Regions from separate parts of the Streptomyces sp. RLA123 genome, predicted to be linked through region 1. Evidence: riboswitches for the same ligand, from Rfam matches in the RefSeq annotation. Region 1 holds a riboswitch; each other region holds the start of a gene.
What was found. A riboswitch is a leader RNA that binds a small molecule or an ion and turns the genes downstream of it on or off. The one in region 1 is predicted to bind cyclic di-AMP.
Positions count from the first base shown of each region.

Region 2: linked by a shared signal. The riboswitch ahead of RV983_RS10360 (M23 family metallopeptidase) and the one ahead of RV983_RS15220 (C40 family peptidase) in region 1 are both predicted to bind cyclic di-AMP.
Region 3: linked by a shared signal. The riboswitch ahead of RV983_RS20080 (M23 family metallopeptidase) and the one ahead of RV983_RS15220 (C40 family peptidase) in region 1 are both predicted to bind cyclic di-AMP.

Region 1 is NZ_JBWDOR010000003.1:3,377,196-3,384,382, reverse strand. Features, by position in the region: gene RV983_RS15235 (LuxR C-terminal-related transcriptional regulator) at 1-436, shown strand, start outside; gene RV983_RS15230 (C40 family peptidase) at 461-1,534, opposite strand; partial or broken gene RV983_RS15225 (hypothetical protein) at 1,875-2,229, shown strand; gene RV983_RS15220 (C40 family peptidase) at 2,255-3,388, opposite strand; cyclic di-AMP (ydaO/yuaA leader) riboswitch at 3,397-3,558, opposite strand; gene pcrA (DNA helicase PcrA) at 3,836-6,271, shown strand; gene RV983_RS15210 (M23 family metallopeptidase) at 6,356-7,187, opposite strand, start outside.
Region 2 is NZ_JBWDOR010000003.1:2,303,543-2,310,729, forward strand. Features, by position in the region: gene RV983_RS10345 (bifunctional acetate--CoA ligase family protein/GNAT family N-acetyltransferase) at 1-337, opposite strand, end outside; gene RV983_RS10350 (HPr family phosphocarrier protein) at 467-748, shown strand; gene RV983_RS10355 (GntR family transcriptional regulator) at 951-1,643, opposite strand; gene RV983_RS10360 (M23 family metallopeptidase) at 1,864-2,673, opposite strand; cyclic di-AMP (ydaO/yuaA leader) riboswitch at 2,689-2,851, opposite strand; partial or broken gene RV983_RS10365 (class I SAM-dependent methyltransferase) at 3,257-3,544, shown strand; gene RV983_RS10370 (hypothetical protein) at 3,775-3,993, shown strand; gene RV983_RS10375 (M16 family metallopeptidase) at 4,058-5,428, opposite strand; gene RV983_RS10380 (M16 family metallopeptidase) at 5,446-6,798, opposite strand; gene RV983_RS10385 (DNA gyrase/topoisomerase IV subunit A) at 7,004-7,187, shown strand, end outside.
Region 3 is NZ_JBWDOR010000003.1:4,404,407-4,411,593, reverse strand. Features, by position in the region: gene RV983_RS20100 (hypothetical protein) at 1-214, shown strand, start outside; gene RV983_RS20095 (PfkB family carbohydrate kinase) at 239-1,117, opposite strand; gene RV983_RS20090 (DUF6227 family protein) at 1,287-2,048, shown strand; gene RV983_RS20085 (hypothetical protein) at 2,164-2,445, shown strand; gene RV983_RS20080 (M23 family metallopeptidase) at 2,537-3,832, opposite strand; cyclic di-AMP (ydaO/yuaA leader) riboswitch at 3,844-3,982, opposite strand; gene RV983_RS20075 (hypothetical protein) at 4,775-4,945, shown strand; gene RV983_RS20070 (hypothetical protein) at 4,981-5,598, shown strand; gene RV983_RS20065 (helix-turn-helix domain-containing protein) at 5,709-6,593, shown strand; gene RV983_RS20060 (endonuclease/exonuclease/phosphatase family protein) at 6,652-7,187, opposite strand, start outside.

The DNA.
Region 1 (7,187 bases):
GAGCGCGGCCGCCGAACACCCGGTGCGGTTCCTGGCGTTGTCGGTCTCCGACGCCGCCGAGGACGTCATCGGCGTGATCCGCGGCGGTGCCCGCGGCTATGTCACCAAGACCATCACCGGTCCCGACCTGGTCAATTCGGTCTTCCGGGTCGCCGACGGGGACGCGGTCTTCTCACCTCGCCTGGCCGGCTTCGTCCTGGACGCCTTCGCCTCCACCGACGCCCCGCCGGTCGACGAGGACCTGGACCGGCTCACCCAGCGCGAGCGCGAGGTGCTGCGGCTGATCGCCCGCGGCTACGCCTACAAGGAGGTGGCCAAGCAGCTCTACATCTCCGTCAAGACGGTCGAGTCGCACGTCTCGGCGGTGCTGCGCAAGCTCCAGCTCTCCAACCGCCACGAACTCACCCGCTGGGCCACCGCCCGCCGGCTGGTCTGACGGCCGGGTCCGGGCGGCGGGGGCTCACGCGGGACGGGCGGCCCCCGCGAAGGGCATCTGGTCGACGGGGGCGATCTTCACCACATCGCCGGTGCGCGGGGCGTGGATCATCATGCCGTTGCCGATGTACAGGCCGACGTGGCTGATCCCCGAGTAGAAGAACACCAGGTCACCGGGCTCCAGTTCGGCGCGGGAGATGCGGCTGCCGGCATTGATCTGGGTGTAGGTCGTGCGTGGCAGCTCCACCCCGGCGGACCGCCAGGCGGCCTGTGTGAAGCCCGAGCAGTCGTACGAGGACGGGCCGGTGGCGCCCCAGACGTAGGGCAGGCCGAGGGAGTCGTACGCGAAGGACACGGCCCGGGCGGCGCGGGCGTTGGGGGCCACCGCGGGCGCCAGGGCCGCCCGTGAGCCCGCGGAGACCGCGCGGCCGGCCCGATCGCCGGAGCGGGCCGTGCCCTGGCCCCCGTCCGCCAGGACGGCGGCGCGCTGGCCCGCGGTCAGCCCGTCCAGCAGGCGCTGGGCGGTGGCCAGGCGTTCCTGCACGGTGCTCTTGTGGCGGGCGAGTTCGGCGCGGGACCGGCGCAGCTCGGTGAGTTCGGTGCCGGCCTCGGCGCGCAACTGCTCGACCTCGCGCTTCTGGGTGCCGAGGGCGTGCAGCGCGGCGTTCTGACGGCTGCTCATGCGGTCCAGCAGCCCGGCCCGTTCCAGGTACTGGTCGGGCGAGGAGGCCAGGGCGAGCTGCATGGCCGGATCGACGCCGCCGGTGCGGTACTGGGCGGTGGCGATCGACCCCAGGCCGTCGCGGGTGCGGTTGAGGCGCTCGGTCCTGCGGGCGAGCTCGTTCTGGAGGTCATCGATCCGGTGCTGGACCGTGTCGGCCTTCTCCTTCGCGCCGTTGTACCGCTCGGTGGCCTGCTCGGCCTCCTCGTAGAGCCGGTCGACACGGGCCTTGGCCTCGGAGGTGGTCAGCCGGGGTTCGGCGTGCCCGGTCTCACCGAACACCGTCACCGAGGCCGCTCCCGCGATGGCGAGCGTGGCGGCCGTGCGCACGGTGGAGCCGGTGAGGGTGCGCTCCTTGGGCTTTCTGTGCGACGCCACGCGCCGTCACTCCTTCCGAGCTGCCGGACTTGCTGCCCGCGGTCCGGCGGCGGACGGACGGGGAGCCGCGCCGCCGCCGGACCTTCGGCGGGGGTGGCCGATGCCGACGACGAGTCCCGCCGGCAGTGGGGATCGGCCACCTGGGGCAGGACGCTAAACCTGTGCGCCGCCGGGCGGCGGGGGAGTGTGCGGGACTGGTCCGATTCGGCCGCTACCTGTCACGCGATGACCGCTGTTCGACGGGTGACCTGGTCGCTTGCGGTCCAGCCGTGACCGATGTGCCGGAAGGAGCCCACCTCGGTGCCTGGTGCTGATATGGGCGTGGCTGGGGTCGTGAGCCATGGACGTACTCATCAGCCTCGTCGTCGGCCTGCACATCATCGGCATCGCCGCCCTGCTCGGCGGCTTCCTCACCCAGATGAAGGCCATGGGCCGCGGCGAGGCGCGCTTCGTGCCGGGCATGCTGCACGGCGCTCTCACCATGCTGGTCACCGGCGCGCTGCTGGTCGGCCTCAACCAGGCCGACGACCAGCCGGTGAACAACGTCAAGATCGGCGTGAAGCCGGCCGTGCTGGTGGTGGTCCTCGGCCTGGTCCACGTCAAGCGCGACGAGGAGAAGGTGGTCGGCGGCGGCCTTCGGCACCATGGGTGCGCTGACCACCGCCAACATCTTCATCGCGGTGCTCTGGACCTGAGTCCCTTTGCGGGGAGGCGCGGGACTCAGGCCATCCGGGCGTAGCCGTAGATCGGCATCTCGGTGATCGGGGCGATCTTCACCACGGTGCCCGTGTGAGGCGCGTGGATCATCTTGCCGCCGCCGATGTAGAGGCCGACGTGGGTCACGTCCGAGTAGAAGAAGACCAGGTCGCCGGGTTGCAGCTGGTCCGCGGTGACGCGGGAGCCGAAGTCGACCTGGTCGTAGGTGGTACGGGGGATGGAGACGCCCGCGGCGGCCCAGGCACCCTGGGTCAGGCCCGAGCAGTCGAAGGAGTTGGGGCCCGTGGCGCCGTACACATAGGGCTTGCCGATCTGGGCGTGGGCGAAGGCGATCGCCTTGTCGGCCTTGGCGGCGTAGGTGCCCGATGCCACCGTGGACGTGGTGGAACCTCCGCCGGTGACCGACGTGTCCGCGGCCGTCTGCTGCGCCTCCTTCTCCTTCGCGGCGATCGCCTTGGCCGCGGCCTCGGCCTCCTCCTGCTTCTTCTTCTCCAGGGCGGCCAGCCGCGCCTTCTCCTGGGCGGTCAGGGTGTTGAGCAACTGCTGCGCGGCGGCGAGCTTCTCCTTGACCGCCTTCTTCTCCGTGGCCAGCGTCGACTGCGCCTCGCTGAGCTTCTGCAGACTCCGGACCGCCTCCGTGCGCTTCTGCGTGGTCGCCTCCTGCTGCGTACGGAAGGCCTCCATCGCGTGCTCCTGGCGGTCGGACAGGCGCTCCACCAGGTGCGCCTGGTCCAGGAACTGCTGCGGGTCGGAGGTGAGCAGGAAGGACGTCGTGCCGTCCAGGCCGCCGCCGCGGTACTGGGCCGTGGCGTACTCGCCGATCGTGCGGCGGGCGTCGTTGAGCGTCTGCGTCTTGCGGGCGACCTGGTCGAGCAGCTCGTCCGCGTGCGTCCGCTGCTTGTCGGTCTGCTCCTTGGCGCCGTTGTAGCGCTCCGTGGCCGCCTCGGCCTGGTGGTAGAGCGAGTCCACCCTGGCCTTGACCTCGGTGATGGACGGCTTGTCGGGGGAGGCGGGCGCCGCGCTGGCGCTCTCTCCGAAGAGGGTGACGGTCGCCAGTGCGGCGGTCGTCAGCCCCACGGCCGTGCGCGGGCCGGGGACCGTGAGCATGCGGGGGCGCGGCTTGCGGTGCGTCGCCAAGTCGGACGGCTCCTTCCGTGGACCGCCTACCGGGTTAGCTGTCGGGTTCGGGCTTCGGAAGGCCGCCCTACGGTCGTCCGGGCACGTGTGCGTGTGCCCGTACGGACCGATTCACCCCAAAGTGGTGGGTCCCCGGCTCCGGCGGTCGCCGGACTCAGCGGAGGCGGCCGTGACGGCTCGGTCGCCGCCGTTCGGTGCGGACCGCCTGAGGGGGCACGCTAGTCAACTGGGGTGGCTCCTGGGAAGGCTGGTGTTCGAATTGTCCGCAATCATTTCGTGACCTTTACGCAGCCGGGCCGTTGCCCGGCCCTCCGGTGGGCCACTCCGGTGGGCCCGCGGAGGCTCTCGGGCGGCACTGCCGCGGGGCTGCGTGCGCGGAACCCGCGACCACCGGGCTCCCGGAAGCGGCGCACCGCTGTCGGTCCCACCGCTTAGACTCGGGAAGCGATGAGCAGCCTCTTTGACGACAGCTTCCTGGCCGGCTTCGAACCGAGGGAGGAGCACCCGCCGCCGCCCCTCGAGGAGGAGGCCGAGGCGGTTCCGCACGACCTCTTCGAGGGGCGCTTCGACGCGCCCGCCGACCGGGACACGTACTACCGGGACGGCGCGCCGCGCCCGGCCGTCGACCCCGCCGCCCTGCTGGAGGGGCTCAACGAGCAGCAGCGCGCCGCCGTCGAGCACACCGGCTCCCCGCTGCTCATCGTCGCGGGCGCCGGCTCCGGCAAGACCCGGGTGCTCACCCACCGCATCGCCCACCTGCTGGGCGCCCGCAAGGTGCACCCCGGCCAGATCCTGGCGATCACCTTCACCAACAAGGCCGCCGGCGAGATGAAGGACCGCGTCGAGCAACTCGTCGGCCCGCGGGCCCATGTGATGTGGGTCTCCACCTTCCACAGCGCCTGCGTCCGCATCCTGCGCCGGGAGTCCAAGAAGCTCGGCTTCACCTCCAGCTTCTCGATCTACGACGCGGCCGACTCCAAGCGCCTGATGGCGCTGGTCTGCCGCGACCTGGACCTGGACCCCAAGCAGTTCCCCCCGAAGTCCTTCAGCGCCAAGGTCTCCAACCTCAAGAACGAGCTCATCGACGAGGAGACCTTCGCCGACCAGGCCGAGAACCCCTTCGAGAAGAAGCTCGCCGAGGCCTACGCGATGTACCAGTCGCGGCTGCGCGAGGCCAACGCGCTCGACTTCGACGACATCATCATGACCACGGTCAACCTGCTCCAGGTCTTCCCGGATGTCGCCGAGCACTACCGGCGCCGCTTCCGGCACGTCCTGGTCGACGAGTACCAGGACACCAACCACGCCCAGTACACCCTGGTGCGCGAGCTGGTCGGGACCGGGGACGCGGAGCAGGGCGGCGAAGGGCCGGCGGAGCTGTGCGTGGTCGGTGACGCCGACCAGAGCATCTACGCCTTCCGCGGTGCCACCATCCGCAACATCCTCCAGTTCGAGGAGGACTACCCGCAGGCGCGCACGATCCTGCTGGAGCAGAACTACCGCTCCACACAGAACATCCTGACCGCCGCCAACGCCGTCATCGAGCGCAACGCCTCCCGCCGCCCGAAGAACCTGTGGACGGAGGCCGGCCAGGGCCCGGTCATCACCGGCTACGTCGCCGACCAGGAGCACGACGAGGCGCAGTTCATCGCCGACGAGATCGACCGGCTCACCGACGCAGGCGACGCCCGTCCCGGCGAGGTCGCCGTCTTCTACCGGACCAACGCGCAGTCCCGTGTCTTCGAAGAGGTCTTCATCCGCGTCGGCCTGCCGTACAAGGTCGTCGGCGGAGTCCGCTTCTACGAGCGCAAGGAGGTCCGGGACGTCCTGGCCTATCTGCGCGTACTCGCCAACCCCGAGGACACCGTCCCGCTGCGCCGCATCCTCAACGTGCCCAAGCGCGGCATCGGCGAGCGCGCCGAGGCCATGGTCGACGCCCTGGCCTCGCGCGAGCGGATCTCCTTCCCGGCGGCGCTGCGCCGGGTCGACGAGGCCTTCGGCATGGCCGCCCGCTCGGTCAACGCCGTCAAGCGCTTCAACGAGCTGCTGGAGGAACTCCGCACGGTCGTCGACTCCGGCGCCGGCCCCGCCACCGTCCTGGAGGCGGTGCTGGAGCGCACGGGCTACCTGGCCGAACTCCAGGCCTCCACCGACCCGCAGGACGAGACCCGCGTCGAGAACCTCCAGGAACTCGCGGCGGTGGCCCTGGAGTTCGAGCAGGAGCGCACCGAGGAGGAGCCCGGTACGCTCGCCGAGTTCCTGGAACGCGTCGCGCTGGTCGCCGACTCCGACCAGATCCCGGACGACGAGGAGGGCGGTGGCGTCATAACGCTGATGACCCTCCACACCGCCAAGGGCCTGGAGTTCCCCGTGGTCTTCCTGACCGGCATGGAGGACGGGGTCTTCCCGCACATGCGCGCGCTCGGCCAGACCAAGGAGCTGGAGGAGGAGCGCCGGCTCGCCTACGTCGGCATCACGCGGGCGCGGCAGCGGCTGTACGTCACGCGGGCGAGCATGCGCAGCGCGTGGGGCCAGCCGTCGTACAACCCGCCCTCCCGCTTCCTGGAGGAGATCCCGGAGTCGCTCATCGAATGGCGGCGTACGGGGTCCTCCCCGGCACCGTCCGCCTCGGTGTCCGCGGCGGCCTCGATGCTGTCACGGTCCTCGTCCAAGAACGGCCCGTCCGGCTTCGCCACCCGGCGCACCCAGGACCGGCCGGTCGTCGCGCTGGTGGTGGGGGACCGGGTCAACCACGACACGTTCGGGCTGGGCACGGTCGTCTCGGTCGACGGCAGCGGTGAGAAGGCCAAAGCCACCATCGACTTCGGCGACGAGCGGCCGAAGGTGCTGCTGCTGCGCTACGCGCCGGTGGAGAAGCTCTAGCGGGCTTGTCGCCGGGTGCGGCTTCCGGCGAGGGAGCCGCACGGGTTGCCGGGAGGGGCTCGGGGGCCCGGTGGGGCCCGTGGGTCAGCGCGGGTCGAGACCGTGCGCGAGCAGCCACGGCAGCGGGTCGACTGCCGAGCCTCCGGCGGGGCGCACCTCGAAGTGCAGGTGCGGTCCGGTGGAGTTGCCGGAATTGCCGGAATAGGCGATGACCTCGCCGGCCTTGACGCTGCCCCAGCGGATCTTGGTGCTGCTCAGATGGCAGTACCAGGTCTCCGTGCCGTCCGGCGCGGTCACTATGGCCATGTTGCCGTAGCTGCTGTTCCACTGCGTGCGGACGGTGCCGTCGGTCGCGGCCATCACGGGGGTGCCGTAGCTGACCGGGAAGTCGATGCCCGTGTGGACCGACATCCAGTTGACGCCCGCCTGGCCGAAGTAGGCGCTCAGGCCGTGCTCGGACACCGGGAGCAGGAACTTGGGGCGCAGCGCCTCCTTGCGGGCCGCCTCCTCCGCCTTCCTCTTCCGCTCCGAGGCCTGGCGCTCCTTGATGTCGAGGCGCTCCTGGGTGCGGCTGGCGCGCGAGGCGAAATCGTCGACGTCCCGGTTCACGCCGGCCAGTTGCTGGTCGAGCTTGGTGGTGGGGGTCTTGGCGGCGTCGACGACAGCGTCCGCCTGCGTCGTGGTGGTGTCGCCCTCTTCCGTCGTGACGGTCACGGCGGCGGCGCAGGCCGCGACGCCCATGACCGCGGCGGAGGGGACGGCGACGACCAGCAGCGCCGAGCGCCGGGCGGGGCGGCGACGGCGGCTGCCGGCGCGGGGGCGCGGCAGGACGGGCGTGCCGTCCGGGTCCGCGTCGTACCCGGCGACGTGCTCGGCGTCGTACTCCTCCGGCTCGGCGCCGCCGTGCGGGTCCGTG
Region 2 (7,187 bases), 1.1 Mb from region 1:
CCTGGACGAGGAAGGCGACCTCGGCCTCGTCGGTCTCCGTGCGGTCGTAGCGGACGGTCGCGATGAACTCGTCGCCGACGAGGGCCGCCAGCCCCACCCGGTCGCGGTAGTCGTGGTGGGTGAAGCGGTGCACGTCCCGGTCGGAGAGCCGCGGGTAGGGCGCGAAGAAGCGGTAGTACTTGGACTCGTCCGAGACCTGTTCGTAGAAGCTGACCAGCCGGCCCGCGTCGTCGGGCCGAATCGGCCGGACATGGGCGATCCCACCGTCACGCAGGACGACGTCCGCCTCCCAGTGGACCGGGTACTCACGCTCTTCCGTGGACGGCGGGGTCGTCATGGGCCCAGCGTACGGGCATCAGGGGGCGCGGGATCGGTGCGACGATGTCAGGGACGGAAGGGCCGGATCGGTGCGCCCGGCGTGGCAGACTGGTCTAGACCACCCTGGAACGACCCGAAGGACAACACCATGGCTGAGCGCCACGTCACCGTCGGCTGGGCCGAGGGCCTCCACGCACGTCCCGCAGCGATCTTCGTCCGCGCCGCGACCGCCGTCGGCGTGCCCGTCACCATCGCCAAGGCCGGCGGTGCCGCCGTCAACGCCGCCTCGATGCTGGCCGTTCTGAGCCTGGGCGCCGCGGGAGGCGAGGAGATCCTCCTGGCCTCCGACGCCGAGGGCGCCGACGCCGCGCTCGACAGCCTGGCGAAGCTCGTGTCCGAGGGCATGGAAGAACTTCCCGAGACCGTCTGACCCGGTCGCCCGACATGCCGGGCCGGGGCCGCGAAATACGACCGGATTTCGCGGCCCGGCTTTTTTCGGTCACCTGCCGAATTCGGCGCGGCTCACGATGGAACCGGGCGTGCGAAATGGGAGTGCGGCCTGTTCTCCCGTTGTATACGGCATCGCTGTTAAAAGTGATGGCTCGGTTTGTGTACGGCATGTTTCCGCTTCCTCACCGAAGGGGCGCACCGCGGCCCGCACGCTCCGGGCGGCGCAGCCGGTGCACCGCCGCGGCGCGCTCCACGTGGCCCGCCATCGCCGTGCGGGCGCGCTCGGCGTCCCCACGGGCGACGGCGTCCACGACGAATCCGTGCTCCTCCCAGGACTCCGCCGCGCGGCCCGGCGAGTCCACCGCGTACACCCAGGCGATCTTGTGCCGCAGCTGCGTCAGCAGCGCCACCAGCGTGGGGCTCCCCGAGGCCTGCGCCAGCGTCTCGTGGAACCACCCGTCCAGCGCCGGCAGATCGGACAACTGCCCCTGCGCCGAACGCTCCTGACCGAGGCGCACCAGGCCGTGCAACACCTTGACGTGTGCCTCCGTACGCCGCTGGGCCGCGCGCGCGGCGCCCAGCGGCTCCAGCAGGCCGCGGATCTCCAGGAGGTCTTCGGCCTCCTGGTGGGTGGGCTCGGCCACGGACGCGCCGGCGTGCCGGCGGGTGAGGACGAAGCCCTCGGACTCCAGGGTGCGCAGCGCCTCACGGACCGGGACCCGCGACACCCCGTAGCGCTTGGCGAGCTGCTCCTCGGTCAGCCGGCTGCCCGGTGCGAAGTGCCCACTGATGATGTCGTCGCGAATCGCCGCGCACACCGCCTGGGCGGAAATGCGGCGGCCCGCGCCGCCCGTCCCGTTCACATCCGGTCCCACATCGCCGGTTTCCTTCCCCTGCGTGCCGACGGCTGCCGCTGAATTCCCGCGCACCGCAGGTGCCGGCATTTCCGTGACGACTCTATTCCAGCACATGGCCGATTCCGGCGGCAGCCCGGAATTCATGGAGTCTTTTCGGACACACTTCCGCGCATACCGAAGGCCCCGGCCTTGGGGGAGCCGGGGCCTTCGGGTGGGGGGAGGGAGGTGGACCGGGAGGTCAGAAGAGGACGCCGTGGGAGCGCAGGTACGCCACCGGGTCGACGTCGGAGCCGTACGCCGGGGTGGTCCGGGCCTCGAAGTGCAGGTGCGGGCCGGTCACGTTGCCCGTGGCGCCCGACAGGCCGATCTGCGTGCCGGCGGCGACCGCCTGGCCGACCGAGACGCCGATCGAGGACAGGTGGCCGTACTGGGTGTACATGCCGTCCGCGTGACGGATCACGACGTTGTTGCCGTACGAACCGCCCCAGCCGGCCTCGACGACCGTACCGGCGCCGACGGCGTGCACCGACGTGCCGATGGCTGCCTGGAAGTCCACGCCCGTGTGGTAACCGGACGACCACAGGCTGCTGGTGGCGTGGTACGGGGTGCCGATGCCGCCGTGGACCGGCAGCCTCCAGGAGGTCAGGGACGTGCGGGCGCGGGAGCGCGAGGCGTGCGCCGCACCGTCGCGGGCGGTGGCCTTCGCCTCGGCGCGGGCCGTGGCGGCGGTCTTGGACTCCTTGACCCCCTTCGCCGCCTTGGCGGCCTCGGCCTTCTTGGCCGCCCGCTCCTTCATCACGTGCGCGACGTGTGCCGCGTGCTGCTTCGTGGCCTTCTTCGCCGCGGAGACCGCCGCCTTGTGCTGGGCGTCCGCCTGCTCGGCAAGGTGGGCCGCCAGGTCGCCGCTGACAGCGGCGCACTTGGCGAACGCGGAACGCTCGGCGTCCGCGGTGTGGGCGGAGGCGGAGGCGGAGGCGGTGAGCGTACCGGCGGTGACGGCGGTGAACGCGGCGGCGCAGGCGACGGTGGTGCGTATGGTGAACGCCATGGGCAGGCGGGGATCCTTTCCTTCCTTCTCGCCTACCGGGTTAGCTGACGGGTTCGGAGCAGGAAGGTCTCCTACGGGCGCCCCGGTGAGGGCGGGCCCGATTCACCCCAGGGGACGACTCATGTGGGTCCCCGGCTCCCCAGGCTCACGCCCGACGGGGACTCGGCGATCGTTGCTCCGGTGCCGCGGGGGGCGGCTGATTCCGCCGGACAACCCGAGGACGCTAACCGCGCCCCCGCGGCCGTTCCAAAAAAATCCGGCCTTTTGTGCGGGATGCCACACCGGGCACCAACCGGCCCCAACCGTGCCCCGCACGGCAAAGCCGCAGTTCCCGGCAGGATCCGGACGCCCCCGCCGCTGATGGACACCGACTCGATCAGCGCCCGCCCGGACCCGTGACCGGCGTCACCTCCCGGGCCCTCCAGAGGGGCACCGGGCGCTCGGCGCCCTGGGCAGGGTCCCCGCGTGACCACGGCACCAAGGGCAACGAAGCCCGCGGCCCGTGCCGCCGAAGATTTTTTGCGCGCCTTTCACGACCGGAGCCCCGGCCTTTAGTCGGCGGGGGTCCACAAGGCTCTCACCCGTGACGGGCGCACCAGCCACGCGGTGCCGGCCGAGCACGTCCCCGGCGCTCGCCGCGTCCTGGACCTGGGCTGCGCGGACGGCGCACTGCTGGAACTGTTCGCCGAGCGGGGGGGCCGAGGTCCTCGCCGGCATCGACCTGTCGGAGGGCGAGCCGGCCCTCGCCCCCCGGCGGCCCCCGCTGGCAGGCGCCGACCTTCCGCAGGGCCGAGCCCAAGAGCTGCCCTTCGCCGACGACTCCTTCGACGCCGTGGTGTCGCACATGGCGCTCATGCTGATGTCCGACCCCGACCAGGTCACCGCCGAGGCGGCGAGGGTGCTCGCCCCGGGCGGGACACTGGCCGTCGCCGTCGGCGGCGGGCCCGTCCCCGGCGAGGGAGTGGACCTCTTCCTGACGCTGGCCATGCCGTACTTCGAGGCGGCTCCGCCCGAGAGGCGCCTGCCCCGGCTCGGTGACCGCAGGACGCGCGGGGGCGAGCGGGGCTGGACGAGCTCCTGGGACCGCTCGGGTTCGCGCCGGTGTCCTGGCAGACCGTGGTCATCGGCATGGACGGCACGCCCTCGGAGGTCTGGTCCACCCTCACCTCGACGTACTACGACATGGAGGTCCTCGACGAGGAGCAGACCGCGGATCTCCGCGCCGGGTTCCTCGGCCGCGCGGCCGACCTGGCAGGGTCCGACGGGCGGCTCCCGTGCGGCATGCGGATCAACATGGCCGCCACGCGGCTGGAGCGCTGAGCCCGGACGCGACGCGGCCCCGGGCGCCGAGGGGCGTCCGGGGCCGCGGTGCGGGCGGGTGGCGTCAGGCGCCCGTGACGACCGTCACGGGTCCGATGCCGAGGTCGCGGACCGGGTCGGCGATCGCGGCGGCGTCACCGACCAGCACGACCACGAGCCGGTCCAGCGGGAACGCGGCGACGGCCGCGGCCGTGGCCTCGACCGTGCCGGTGGCCGCCAGGCGCTCGTACAGCCGCGCCTGGAAGTCGTCGGGCAGCGACTGCTCGACCTGGTCGGCGAAGGTGCCGGCGACGGCCGAGGCCGTCTCGTAGCGCAGTGGCGCGACACCCACGAGGTTCTGGACGGCGACGTCCCGCTCCTCGTCGGTGAGCCCCTCCGCCGCCAGGGTGCGCAGCACCTGCCAGGTGTCGGCCAGCGCCGGCGCGGTGACGTCGGTCGCCACGGAGCCGCTGATGCCGAGCAGGGAGATGCCGGTGCCCTCCGGAGTGGAGAGCAGGACCTGGCCGAAGGCGCGGACGCCGTAGGTGTAGCCCTTCTCCTCCCGCAGCACGCGGTCGAGGCGCGAGGTCAGCGTGCCGCCGAGGCAGTACGTGCCGAGCACCTGGGCCGGCCAGACCGGGTCGTGGCGGTCCGAGCCCGTGCGCCCGATGAGCACCTGGGTCTGGACGGAGCCGGGCCGGTCGACGACGATCACGCGGGCGGTGTCGTCCGCGGTGATCGCGGGCAGCGGGCGGCGCTCGGCGGGCTTGCCGCTCCACTCCCCCAGGGTGCTGCCGAGCAGCGCGTCCAGGTCGATCCCCGTGAGGTCGCCGACCACGACCGCGGTCGCGGTGGACGGCCGTACGTGCGTGTCGTAGAAGGCGCGGACGGCCGGCGCGTCGATCCGGGCGACGGTCTCCTCGGAACCCTGGCGCGGCCGGGAGCACCGCAGTTCGGCGGGGAAGAGCTCCTTGGACAGCGCCATGGCGGCGCGCCGCGCGGGGTTGGCGAGCTCGTGCGGGATCTCGTCGAGGCGGTTGCCCACCAGGCGCTCGATCTCGCTCTCCGGGAACGCCGGGGCGCGTAGCGCGTCGGCGATCAGGCCGAGGGCCTTGTCGAGGCGCGAGGCGGGGACCTCGAGCGAGACCCGGACGCCGGGGTGGTCGGCGTGCGCGTCGAGAGTGGCGCCGCAGCGCTCCATCTCGGCCGCGAACTCCTCGGCGGTGAGCTTGTCGGTGCCCTCGGACAGGGCGCGCGCCATGATCGTGGCAACGCCGTCCAGGCCCTCGGGCTCGGCGTCGAGCGGCGCTGCGAGCAGCACCTCGACGGCGACGACCTTCTGGCCGGGGCGGTGGCTGCGCAGCACGGTCAGCCCGTTGGGCAGCCGGGACCGGTCAGGGGCCGGGAAGTCCCAGGGCTTGGGCTCCCCGGGCTGGGGCTGCGGGTGGAACGTCATGGTGCTGTGGACGTCGGTCACTGGTCCGCGCCCTCCTCGTCCTCGTCGGTGTCCTCGCCGGAAGCCGCCGCGGAGCCCGTGGGCTCGTAGACGAGCACGGCGCGGTTGTCGGGCCGCAGTGTGGCCGCGGCGATGTCACGCACCTCGTCCGCGGTGACCTCCAGGACCCGCTTGACCGCGCTCAGCGCCAGCTGCGGGCTGCCGAACAGCACGCTGTAGCGGCACAGTTCGTCCGCACGGCCGCCGACCGTGGCCAGCCGGTCCAGCCATTCGCGCTCCAGCTGGGCCTGGGCCCGTTCCATCTCCTCGGGCGTCGGGCCCTCTTCGGCGAAGCGGGCCAGCTCCTCGTCGACGGCGGCCTCGATGTCGGGCACCTCGACACCGCTGGACGTCTTCACGTCCAGCCAGCCCAGCGACGGCGCGCCGGACAGCCGCAGCAGACCGAAGCCGGCCGCGACCGCGCTGCGGTCCCGGCGGACCAGCCGGTTGTGCAGCCGGGAGGACTCACCGCCGCCGAGGATCGTCAGCGCCAGGTCGGCGGCGTCGGACTCGCGGGTGCCGTCCTTCGGCAGCCGGTAGGCGGCCATGAGGGCACGGGAGGGAACGTCCTCCTCGACGACCTCGCGGAGTTGTCCGCCGATCACTCCAGGGAGTGAACCGTCACGCGGCGCCGGCTTGCCGTCGTGGGCCTCGATGGTGCCGAAGTACTTCTCGACCCAGGCGAGCGTCCGCTCCGGGTCAATGTCGCCGACCACCGCGAGGACGGCGTTGTTCGGGGCGTAGTACGTACGGAAGAAGGCGCGCGCGTCCTCCAGGGAGGCGGCGTCCAGGTCGGCCATCGAGCCGATGGGCGTGTGGTGGTACGGGTGCCCGTCCGGGTACGCCATGGCGGTCAGCCGCTCGAACGCTGTGCCGTAGGGCACATTGTCGTACCGCTGACGGCGCTCGTTCTTCACCACGTCGCGCTGGTTGTCCAGGCTCTCCTCGTCCAGCGCGGACAGCAGGCTGCCCATGCGGTCGGCCTCGAGCCACAGGGCCAGCTCCAACTGGTGGGCCGGCATGGTCTCGAAGTAGTTGGTCCGCTCGAAGCTCGTGGTGCCGTTGAGCGAGCCGCCGGCGGCCTGGACCAGTTCGAAGTGTCCGTTGCCCTTGACGTTCGCCGATCCCTGGAACATCAAGTGCTCGAAGAGGTGGGCGAGTCCGGTACGGCCCTTCACCTCGTGACGGGAACCGACGTCGTACCAGAGGCAGACCGCGGCGACCGGGGTGAGGTGGTCCTCGGAAAGCACCACACGCAGGCCGTTGGCCAGGCGGTGCTCGGTCGCGGTGAGGCCGCCGGATTCTGCCTCCGGCGTGGCCGTGTGACCCATGGGCAAGCTGTCCTTCCCGTCGCGTACTCGTTGTTTCGTGCCTAGACCTGCCACTCTAGGCAGCGGACAAACAGCCTGCGAAGTTCCCGTCACCGGCGCGCAGGGGCCGGGGGGTGGTCGGGGCTGTCGGTGGGGCGGTCCACAATGGTCCGCGTCAGTCACGTGTCCACACCCGATGAGGTCCAGCCGAAGGAGCAGCGCCCTGATGGCCCGCCGCACCACGAAGACCCCGCCGCCGCCGGACGATTTCGAGGAGCGGATCCTCGACATCGACGTCGTCGACGAGATGCAGGGGTCCTTCCTCGAGTACGCCTACTCGGTCATCTACTCGCGCGCGCTCCCCGACGCCCGCGACGGGCTCAAGCCGGTGCACCGACGGATCGTGTACC
Region 3 (7,187 bases), 1.0 Mb from region 1:
GTCGTCGAACACGCGGCAGGGACGGTTGATGCGGTGGCTGCTGGCGGCGGGAGGCAGCTACGTGTGCGCGATGTTCGTCGTGCTGGGCGGGCTGTCGCTGCTGCCGAAGCACACGCAGACGTCGCTGTCGGAGACCGCCGTGGGATGGGCGGTCCTGGGGGTGGCGGCGGCGATCTTCGTGGGATTCGCGGGGCGGCGCAGCGGCAGGTCGTAGGCAGGACGGCCCGGCCGCCCGGTCTTATGCCTGCATCCAGGCTCGTGTGCCGAAAGAGGCGCAGGAGCGGGACGCGGTTTCTGCCGCGGAGCGGAGGATCGTGGTGAGGAGGGCGGGGGTGAGGCGGGTGGGGACGTGGGCGAGGAGGGCGTGGGCGAGGGCGCCGTGGAAGATGTCGCCGGCGCCCAGGGTGTCGGCGACGGTGGTGAGGGCGGGGACGGGGACTTCGCCGTCCTGCCACAGGACGGGGAGAGGGCCGCGGGTGATGATCGGCCAGCGGACGCCGGCGCCGCGGAGGAAGGCCAGGACGTCGGCGGGGGACGACGTGCCCGGCGGGCGGAAGTCCGCGGAGCAGACGGCGATGTCGATGTAGGGGAGCAGGGACGCCGTGCCCGGGCGCCAGCTGCCGGCGTCGAGCAGGGTGGGGATGCCCTCGGCGCGGCCGTACCGGACCGCCGGGAGGGCCAGGGCCGGATGGTGGGCGTCGACCAGGGCGAGGTCGGCGGAGGCGACGAGCGCCTGGAGATCGCCCGGGGGTGACGGCGGGGACGTTCCAGGCGGCGCGGTGGCGTTCATGGAGGCGACGGCCCGGTCGCCCGTGGACGCGGTGACCAGGATCGTGGAGACGGCCGGCGGCACCGGGGAGTCCGCGGTCAGATTGAGGACGGCGACGCCGAGCGCCGCGAGGTCCTCGTCGATCGCCGCGGACAGCGGATGCCCGCCGAAGGCGGTGAGCAGGACGGCCTCGCCCCCGAGGTGCGCGAAGGTCGCCGCGGCGTTGGTGGCGGGCCCGCCGGCCGCGATGAGCTGGGCCGAGGCGGTCAGCTTCTCGTTGGGTGCGGGGACGTGGTCGACCCGCGTGATGACGTCAAGTGTGCAGAGGCCTACGAAGAGCGCGCGCATGGGCGCATAGTGGCATCGAGGGGTACGGGAGGGGAGCCATCCCGTTTACGCGCCTCCTACGGGTGGGGGTGCACCATTTTTCCCGTACCCCCGACGCGGAGTGCTCACGGACCACTACGCTGTGTGCGCAGCAATGGTGCGCGGGGAATGCCGTAAGCAGGAGGACCGCATGGGGAACGCGCGACCAGGTGGGGCAGGTCCGGCGGACGTCGAGGTGGTGCTGACGCGGGCACAGAACGCGTTCGAGATCGACGACGTCGTGCTCGAGCGGCTGGAGACCGCGCTGATGGGCTGCACGGAGCTGGCGTCCTTCCGCCAGCGCAAAGGGCCGCCGCGGCGGCTGAGCCGGCGCACGCTGCGCCACACGTTCCTGCTCGCCGACGGCGGCACCCAGGTGCTGTGGGAGATCGAGCACAACACCGGCCCCGGCGACGACCCGCTGTACGAGGTGTACGCCGACCCCGAGGTGCTGATCGCCGCGCAGCACGTGATCGACCTGCGTTTCGGCGAGCCCGCGCCGCAGGAGCTGGAAGCGGAGGCCGCGGAGTGGCTGGCCCGGCTGCCGCGGTTCGGGGCGGAGCCGGTGCCCGGCCCGAGGCAGTACGAGCGGGAGGACTCCGCGGAGCACGCCTGGCGGGTGCTGCGGCGCGCCGAGAACAGCGACGCTCCCTGCGATGAGCTGCGGGCGCGGCTCGGCTCCGCGGTCGGTCACGACATCGCGTACGTCACCGGCCGGCACACCCGTATCGGGACCGGCCGCGTGGTGGGCTGGACGCTGTACGAGCACGCGTTCCTCCTCGCCGGCGGCGAGGAGCTCAGCCTGTGGGAGGTCGAGCACACCATGACGCCCGACGGGCGGCCGGTGTGCGAGGTCTACGCGGACGAGACGGTGGCCTGCGACTCGGCGGACGTACGGATGGAGGCGCTGTAGCGCCTCTCCCGGCCCCGGCCGTGGCGCCGCGCGTCCCCCGGGCGCGCGGCCATCTCCCGTTGCGGGCGCTCCGCAGCCGGGGGAAATTGGGCGTAGAGGGAAACGGGAGGTTCCCATGACGGTCCTGGCGGAGGTCGAGTTCCCGGGCGTGACGGCCCTGCAGTACGAGGAGGCCAATCACCGCGCCGGATTCGGCCCCGAACATCCCCCCGCCGGGCTGCTGGCCCACGCCGCAGTGATCACCAACGACGGTCTGCGGATCGTGAACGTGTGGCATTCGGCCGAGGCGCTGGAGGCCTATCTCGTGATCATGATGCCGGCGGCCAAGGAGTCCGGGTTCCCGGAACCGAGCGGCCCGCCCCGGGTCTCGGAGCTCTACAACTTCCTCGTCCCGTAGGTCACGGGCTCACAAACGGGCCGGCGGCCTGGTGTCGGGGGTGTCACCAGGCCGCCGGGGTCCGTGCGTACGACGCTAGCGTCGCGTCGGATCAGGGCTTCATGCCCATGCTGCGCAGCCACGGCATCGGGTCGATCGGGTCGCCGCCGCCGGGGCGGACCTCGATGTGCAGGTGCGGGCCGGTGACATTGCCGGTCGCGCCGACGCGGCCGATGGTGTCGCCGGTGGAGACCTTGCCCGAGGTGACCAGCATCGAGGAGAGGTGGCAGTACCAGAGCTCGGTGCCGTCGTCGAGGGTCAGGATGATGCGGTAGCCGTACGAACCCGCCCAGCCGGCCTCGGTGACGGTGCCGCCGTGGATGGCCTTGGCCGGGGTGCCGGTCGGGGCGGCGAAGTCCTGGCCGGTGTGGGTGTTGGCCCACAGGGAGCTGGACTGCCCGAAGCTCGCGGTGAGCGTGTACGAGGTCAGCGGCAGGGTGTAGCTCTTGGCGAGCTCGGCCAGCCGGGCGGCCTCGGCCTTCTTCGCGGCGGCCTCGGCTGCCTGCTTCTTGGCCGCGGCCTCCACGCGTACCTGCTGCGCGGCGGCGGCCTTGGCCGCCTTGTCGGCGGCCTCCCGCTGCGCGGCGGTTCGCGCGGCCGTGTCGGCGGCGTTCCGCTGCTGCTGGGCCTGGTCGAGGATCCGGGCGCGCAGCGCCTCGCCGGCCTTCGGGGTCAGGGCCTCGGCAACGGGCTTGGCAACGGGCTCGTCGTCCAGCAGGGTGCCGATCCCGGGGACCTTGGACACCTCGGGCAGGTTGGGGAGGGAGACGGGGAGCGGGCTCTTGCCCTCGGCGGTCGCGACACCGCCGACGCCGAGTACGGCCACTGCCGCGACGCCGAAGACCGCCGAACCGCGGCCCAGCGTGCGCTGCTTGGCCACCCGGTGCCGGCCGCGGACGGGCGCGGTGGACTCCTCGGTGGGGTTCCACGGTTCGGTGGCCGGCTCCGGCTCGCCGAACGGGGACAGGGGCTGCGCGGCGTACGCGTCCGGGGTGGCCGCGTCGTGGGCCGCGTCGGCTTCATGGGTGCCGAACGCCTCGTCGACGAAGGCCGCGGACTCGACCGCGCTGCGCGGCTCGGGCACGGGAGCGACGGGCGTGAACGGCGCTACGGGTCCGGTGACCGGCGCGGGAGCCGCGGCGAGTGCTTCCTCGACCCAGCCCGCGGCGAAGTTCCACTCCGCGGTGTCCCAGCCGTCTATCGCGTTCTTCTTCGGCGGAGCCTGCTCGGCGGCCGGGGGATTCCACCCGGCGGCCATGTTCCACTCTGCGGTGTCCCACTCGGGGTTGGTGTACCCGGCCTCTTGTCGTAGTTGTCCGGGTATCAGGGCAGGCTCGTTCGACGCCACGCGGGCGCGCTCCTTTCCTTCCTTCTCGCCTACCGGGTTAGCTGACGGGTTCGGAGCAGGAAGGTCTCCTACGAGGGCCGTGACGGCCCCCGATTCACCCCAGGAAGTGGTTCCCCGGTTCCCGCGGACGGGATTCGGCAAGCGCACGGCGCCGCCCTGGCGGGCGACGGGTGACCGCGCTGCGTTATCGAACGTTAATAGAGGCGGCACCCAATTCCAAGCCGCTTCGGCGAGTTCACACCGGGAATCTATGGGGATTTACCGGGCAGATCGTCGCATTCCGCTGTGACTGCCGTGACCAACGAGAGATGTGAGTGTGCATCAGTCGTTATGCGGAAGGGAGCGCTCTGCTCACGAGGAGTGAAGGTCACCCCGGACCCCGGCCGCCCAACACCCGTTCCCGGCGGGCGCCGAGACAACGCGCGGCAAGGTCCGCACCACCGCCCGGCGAGGGACTGCGGTGCACTTCACGCCACTGGCGGCGAGCAGAAGAGGCTCGGCGGGGGCCGCCGTACGGGCTCCCGGCGGAGCGCGGCGCACGCCATGGAGGGGCCGGGCGGCCGGCGACGGCGGTGAAGGTTTCGGCACCGCGACCCCCCGGGGCCCCACGTGCCCCACGACGGGGGCCGTGACGCTCGTCACCATTGACACCACCCGACGCCGCGTGCTTGCCGCACGATGACATGGAAACCCCTCTGAAAGCAGGGCAATTCCGGTCGCCGCGGCGGACCCTGAGGACTCAACGGACGCTGATGTGCCGTCATCCACAGCGGCACGGCCGCATCGTTGCCCCAGCCGCCGCCCGCCCTCACGGGACGGCTCGGGAGGCTCGGCCGGAGCCGGGTCCCGGGCGCCCGGGGCCTCCACGCCCCCTGTGCGACGGCCGCGCGGGTGCGTCATCATGCCCGAGTACGGCGGATTCGCCCGATCTTGGAGGCTCGCATGAAGCTGGGCAAGGCACTGGCCAAGGGCTACGCGGAGGAGACCGGCGACGAGCAGCCCGGTGTCGCGAAGGAGATCGACGTCGCGACGGCCGTGACGGCCCGGACGGCCCCGGCGACGGACGTCACGGCGACGCAGGAGCCCGAGAGCGCCGAGGCCGCGGTCCGGTGAGGTACGGACGCCGCTTGCCGGAGGAGCGGCCGGCAGTGCCGCCGACAGGCTGGAAGCTGGCGTTCCCGATGCTCTCCGCGGACGGTACGCGCGTCGGCTTCCGGGGCGTCTCCCTCGGCGGGCGCATCGTGTACGACGTCCTGGACGATGCCCGGTGCGGCTACGGGAGGCGGCACCCCAGCCCGGCCCGGGGCTGCGACTGCGGCTTCTACTGCCTGCACACGGCCGCCGAGGCGCAGGCGCTCACCTGCGCCACGGACTGCGGCGACGCGGTGATCCTCCAGGTCAGCGTGCTGGGCGCGTACACCCGCTACGAACGCGGCATGCGCTATGCCCGGCAGCGGGTGCGCACCGTCCGCATGGCGGCCTGCCGCTGCGGCCGCCCGGCGCGGGTCTTCGTGCGCGATGGTACGGGCCTGCCGGGCTGGCGGGCGCTCCAGGCCGGCTGCCACGTCTGCACGGCGGGCCTGCGGGTACTGCACCCGGCGGACTTCGGCCGCCTCGCCGGCCCCGGCGTCAACGTCACCGGCGAGGCCCCGCAGCCCGCCGGCACTCCTCCGCTGCGCCAGGAGCTCGCCGCCGAGGCCGCGGCCCTGCGCGCCCGCCTCGACCACTTCCAGGAACGCCTCCGCCACCTGGAGGAAGGCGCCTAGACCCCTCCCGGGGGTGTCGCGCCGTCCTGCCCGCCGCCCCCGCGAGCCCGCGACCTGGGCGGGGACGCGGGGCCGGGCGCGGGTATGACCGGCCGCCCATACTGGAGGACATGGAGCACAACGCCGAGCTCAGGGAGTTCCTGCGGACCCGCAGGGCGCGGCTGAGCCCTCAGGACGCGGGGGTGGCGGTCAGCGGCACGGCGCGCAGGGTGCCGGGGCTGCGGCGCGAGGAGCTGGCGCGGCTCGCCGGCGTGAGCACCGACTACTACACCCGTTTGGAGCAGGGCCGGCACCAGAATGTCTCCGACGCGGTGCTGGACGCCGTGGCCCGGGCCCTGCGCCTGGACGCGGGCGAACGGGCGAACCTCTTCGAGCTGGCGCGGCCGCGCCGCGCCGCCCGCCGCCCGCCGCACCGGCCGCAGCGGGTCCGTCCCGAGGTGCACCGCGTGCTCGACCTGCTGGAGGGCCGCTCGCCGGCCCTGGTGCTGGGACGGCACGGTGACGTACTGGCCTCCAACCGGCTCGCCCGCGCGCTGATCACCGACTTCGACGCGCTCCCGCACCGGGACCGCAACCTGGCGCGCTTCCTGTTCCTCGACGGGGCCGCGCGGGACCTGTACCGGCAGTGGGCGGCCTACGCCGCGGAACTCGTCGGCGCCCTGCGGGCGCAGGCCGCGCGGTACCCCGACGACCCGGGACTGACCGAGCTGGTCGGCGAACTGACCATAAAGAGCACCGAGTTCCGCGACTGGTGGGCCGACCAGGGGGTCCGGGAGCGGACCCATGGCGTGCAGCACTACCACCACCCGGTCGTGGGCGACCTGACGCTCGCCTACGAGAACGTCGTCTTCCCCGCCGACGCCGACCAGGCCATGTGCATCCACACCGCGGAGCCCGGCTCGTCCTCCGAGGCCGCGCTTCAGCTGCTGGCCACCTGGACCGGCGACGAGGCACTCCGCAACGGCGTCCCGCACCACGAGCGCGACCACCGCTGACACGCGGAAGGGGGCGGTGCCCGCCGGCACCGCCCCCTTCCGCGTGATGACGCGACCGTCAGTCGTCGGCCTGGGCGCCGCTCAGGCGCATCCGGACGATCTGCGGGTCGTGGTCGCTGGCCTGGTCGGCGAACTCGGCGTTGATGTGCACGACGTCGTAGTCGAAGCGCCGCAGGTCGGGGCTGAGCAGGATGTGGTCGAGGGACTGGGAGTTGCCCTCGTACACGTAGGTGTAGCGCTGCTCGGCCGGGAGGGTGGTGAGCAGGTCGTTCAGCACACCGCCCGAGGTCAGCGTGGACAGGGCGTCGGAGAACTCGTAGTCGTTGAGGTCGCCGAGGACCACGACGCGCGCGTTCTTGTCGACGTCCAGCAGCGACTTCACGAACGAGTTGACCTCGGTGGCCTGCTGCTTGCGCTGAGCCTCGGAGGAGCGGTTGGGCTGCTGGTTCTTGCCGTGCAGGGGCTCGTCGCCGCCCTTGGAGTTGAAGTGGTTCGCGACGACGATGACCTGCTTGTCGTTGAACTCGAACTCGCCGACCAGCGGCTTGCGGCTGCTGCTCCACGCCGTGCTCGTGGGGTCGATCCGGCCGGGCG